One region of the Alkalinema pantanalense CENA528 genome, then DNA from elsewhere that is predicted to be linked to it. Evidence: predicted binding sites of a transcription regulator. Region 1 holds the regulator's gene; the other holds the start of a gene.
What was found. The regulator HrcA, encoded in region 1, represses chaperone genes, less so after heat shock. The targets are predictions, from matches to a motif close to ANTTAGCACTCNNNANTNNNGAGTGCTAANT.

Region 1 (2,206 bases):
TGCCGGGAAATGTGGGTTTGATTACTCGCAATGGCCCCTTGACCTATGAAATTGCCCGAACGTTGACGCGGGCAGGTATTGGTCAATCGATCGGTGTCAGTATTGGCTGTGATGCGATCGTGGGCTCAACCTTTCCCCAATGGCTACAAATTTTGGAAGAGGATGATCAAACAGAAGTCATTGTGTTAGTGGGAGAAATTGGCGGCGATAGTGAAGAACGGGCGGCCCACTACATTTCTGAGGCGATCGATAAGCCAGTGATTGCCTACATTGCAGGCCACACTGCCCCCCGCAATCGTCGTATCGGCCATGCAGGGGCCATTATTGAATCAAAAACGTTGGACTTTGGCCCAGATATTGGTACAGCCGAAAGCAAGGTGGCTGCTTTTAAGCGGGCAGGGGTGCCTGTCGCCGAACGGCCCTCGCAGATTCCTGATCTCGTGCGCAAACTATTAAAGCGATCGCCGTCTAACCTGCAAGCATCCTAACTGAGCCGTTCTGACAAATAATCTGCGGTTGCTTCTACGAGGGCGATCGCGCTGTCGTAGTCCATGCGGGTTGGCCCTAGCACCCCAATGCTGCCAACGGGAACATTGCCTCGATGATAGGTCGAGGAAATTAGTGTGCAGGAACGGATGGGTTCCAGGGGATTTTCGGCTCCAATGCGCACGGTAACGCGACGATCTCGTTGGGTTTGTAAATCTCCGCTTTGGGGTCGATCGAAAATTAGGGGGACAAGCTGCTGCTGGCCTTCTTCCAGCAATTGCAGAATGGTTTGTAGTTGTTGCAATTCCGAAAACTCGGGTTGCCGTAAAACATCCGCTAAGCCACTAATCAAGATTTGGGTGGGTGCAGAAACCTGAGCCAGCCGTTGATCAACTTCTTGCGCGATCGCCGTCAGCAAACTGCCATACCGCTCAAATTCTTGCCCCAATTCCCGCCAATCCACTGCTTGTACATCCACCAAGGTTTTGCCCCGTAGGCGATCGTTTAAAAAGTTGGACAGAATCTGCAATTCCTGCTCGAGTAGTGCGGCATCTTCAAGCTCATCTAACGCCGGTAACGGCATGAGGACGGACTGAGTTTCATAGGTATCCGTCACAATAATGAGCATTACCCGCGTAGGATCTATCTGCACGAGTTGTAGATGGCGCAGTTCCAAACTGTGGGTCAGAGGGGTGGTGATCAACGTGATGTAACCACTCAGGGTCGCCAGAATTTGCGCTGCACCTTTCAGGACTGCCTCTGCACTCCAGCTACTGGATTGCAAGCGATCGGCTAACAACCGTTCCACTTGAGGGGACATCTGTGGCATCGGCTGCATGAGCTGATCCACATAAAGACGGTAGCCCGAATCCGAGGGAATGCGTCCTGCCGAAGGATGGGGTTGATACAACAGTCCCGCTTTTTCTAAAAAGCCCATGGCGTTACGAATCGTCGCCGAACTGACACTCATGTTATATTCCTTAACCAGCACTTCCGAGCCCACAGGTTCTGCGGTAGCGACATAGTGGCGGACGGTCGCCCAAAGCACTTGCTGTTGGCGATTGTTAAGGGTGATTTGAATAGACATTTTGAAGGAACTGGGAAAGGGAACTAAGGGCGTAGCAATCAGGGGAAATAGAAATCAGGGTAAGTAGAAATCAGGCAATGGGACGGGGTTGATAGTTGCCTAGTAGAGACTTTGCAATAGAGACTTCACAAGTTCGCTAAACGAAGTCCAACGAAACAGCCTAACGAAAAGAACTGTGTAAAAATGATTTGACCAAAAAGTTTGATCCAGAAGAAGTGGTCTGAGAAAATACTATTTTTAAGCAGATTTTGGGGTTTTAGCAGATTTTGAACAAAATTGGATGGGATGCAAGCTTTGGGGGCCTTGGTGTCACGATCGAAGACGATCGCCCGACCCACTCAACAGGCTTCTGGAAGAAGCTGCTAAGTGTCGGCAATGGTTGCACTCTGTGACCTTAAGATAGCAGATCTATTTTTCTGTCGTGGCTTGTGGCGAGCAGTCTTGACCCAAGCCTTACCCACCTAATAACGAGGTACCCCCGTATCAACGTAGGTAGAATAGGCATCAATCCCTCCGGTAATATTTTTGACCTGGGTAAAGCCTTGCCCTAGGAGCCATTGGCACATTTGGGCCGATCGCATCCCATGGTGGCACAACACTACAATTTCCTGATCTGCATTTAGACGGGTGTGA
Region 2 (2,206 bases), on a different contig from region 1:
AATGTAGCCCTTCTCGAAGCGCATCCCTTCGGTGACTTCCAATTCGGTGGTCATGGACTTCCCTTCTTCCAAGGAAATCACACCTTCTTTACCCACCTTGTCCATGGCGCTCGCAATCATGGCACCCACTTCTTCGTCGTTACCGGCGGAGATGGAACCCACTTGCGCGATCGCCTTGGAATCTTCCACAGGACGAGACTGTTCCTTAATCTTGTCCACCAAGAAATTGGTAGCCTTGTCGATTCCTTTCTTCAGCAGGATCGCATTGGCACCCGCAGCCACGTTGCGCAGACCTTCTTTGACGATCGCGTGGGCCAACACCGTTGCAGTGGTGGTACCATCTCCAGCGGCATCGTTGGTCTTGGAAGCCGCTTGACGGATCAGGGAAACCCCGGTGTTTTCAACGTGATCTTCCAGTTCAATTTCCTTGGCGATCGTCACACCATCATTGATGATTTGGGGTGCGCCGAACTTCTTCTCCAGTACCACGTTGCGACCTTTAGGCCCGAGGGTCACTGCAACGGCTTCTGCCAGGATATCCATGCCTTTTTCGAGGGCACGACGGGCATTTTCGTTATAAATAATGCGCTTAGCCATGGTTTAAGTCTTGTCTACTTCTGAGAGGTCAATAGAAGGAAATGAAAAATTGAAATTTAGGACTTGAGAATTGGGAATTGAGAACTAGAAACGATCATTCTCTTTCCCGCCTTCTCCAGTTCCGACTTACTGCACAACGGCCAGGATGTCACGCTCAGTCAGCAGAACGTAGTCGTCGCCACCCAGCTTGATGTCGGTGCCAGCGTACTTGGAGTACAGGACTTTGTCGCCCACTTTGACTTCCAGTTCTTGGCGAGAACCGTCATCATTGCGCTTACCAGGGCCAACTTGCACGACTTCACCGACTTGAGGCTTTTCCTTAGCGTTGTCGGGCAGGATGATGCCGCCAGCAGTTTTTTCTTCTGCTTCCGACACTTTCACAAATACGCGATCGCCTAAGGGTTGAACAGTAGACACGCTCAAAGATACGGCTGCCATACAAAGTCTCCAAACTCTCTATAATCTTGTGCAAACAATAACGTTCACAGATTGCCGTGACAGGCTCAAGTTCCACCTCGCCCAGACGAGTATTCGGTTCAACTGCGTCTGCTCAAGAAGGTCAACTCCTGCGGGTTGCAACTGTGGACGATGACTGAACATTGGGGCTTGGATTCAGTCCCCGACTACCCAGTCTATCGGAGTTTGGACTCAAAATTAGCACTCCCAACTCCTGAGTGCTAATTTAACGAAGCTTGATGTTCGATGCAACTGCGTAGACTGTACGGCTTCCCGAACTGAGCGATCGACCCGCTACTTTAGGCACTTGCTTGCTTTTCAGGTTCGCGGTTGGTTCATTAAAATTGTGGAATTTACGGCTTAAATGGGTCTTAACTCAAGTTTTCTATTTCTTTAGAAGTAGGTTTATGTAGTTTCCGTAAAGATACGTCCCTCCCTAGGACATATACCGAGCTGCCTGTGATATTAATGACGTATGGCTTCTATGAGGTTTCACTCAACTCCGTTGATTCCCTTAGGGGGGTTGAGCGAAGTGAGGAGACTTCTTAGCAGACAACTGAGTGTAGCAAAGGCGTAGGGTGAGTAACTGCTTACCCTATTTTTTTTGTCCTACCATTTTTTCTTGGTCGCGGTAATCTCGGCTATATCGGTGATTTCCAGTGACTTTAGTGATGGTGTCATCTCAGAAATCTCGGAAATCTTGGGAATCTCGGTGGGCTCTCTCCCTACACATCGATCGAGATTGTTCCATCGCTCTGCTTTTCTATTTCTACAAAAAATATGGTTTATGAAGACAGGTTGGGCATAATCCCTGTAGGAGATTTAGCTTCTATAAAGTCTGCGTGTAAGTACTGACAGTGATGTGATTAATGTGGCATCTTTAGAACAGGAATACGGAATTCATTTGCACTAGTTTCAGGATTGCTCCCGCCCCCAGAGCCTCTGCTGAGATTCTTTGTCTTTGAGGTATTTTCCTTCAAAGCAAGGGATTCAATAAACCATTCAGTTGATCGTTGCAAGAGGAGCATGACCATGAGTTACAAATTTTCCTGGGTGATCGCTAGCGGCCTGTTCGCCACCCTAGCCTCGATCGCCCCAGCCCAAGCTTTTACGACCTTTACGTTTGATACCAGCTATTCCCCCAAGCCAGCGG

Region 2: groES (co-chaperone GroES) is a predicted target of HrcA. The motif match lies at 1,250-1,280, and genes of this name have one in related genera.

The regions. Positions count from the first base shown of each region.
Region 1 covers NZ_JBLZFX010000011.1:36,511-38,716, reverse strand. Annotated here, with positions in the region: gene ACN4EG_RS05785 (succinate--CoA ligase subunit alpha) at 1-488, shown strand, start outside; gene hrcA (heat-inducible transcriptional repressor HrcA) at 485-1,573, opposite strand; gene ACN4EG_RS05775 (rhodanese-like domain-containing protein) at 2,035-2,206, opposite strand, start outside.
Region 2 covers NZ_JBLZFX010000007.1:65,335-67,540, forward strand. Annotated here, with positions in the region: gene groL (chaperonin GroEL) at 1-597, opposite strand, end outside; gene groES (co-chaperone GroES) at 724-1,035, opposite strand; gene ACN4EG_RS04140 (exosortase-dependent surface protein XDP2) at 2,086-2,206, shown strand, end outside.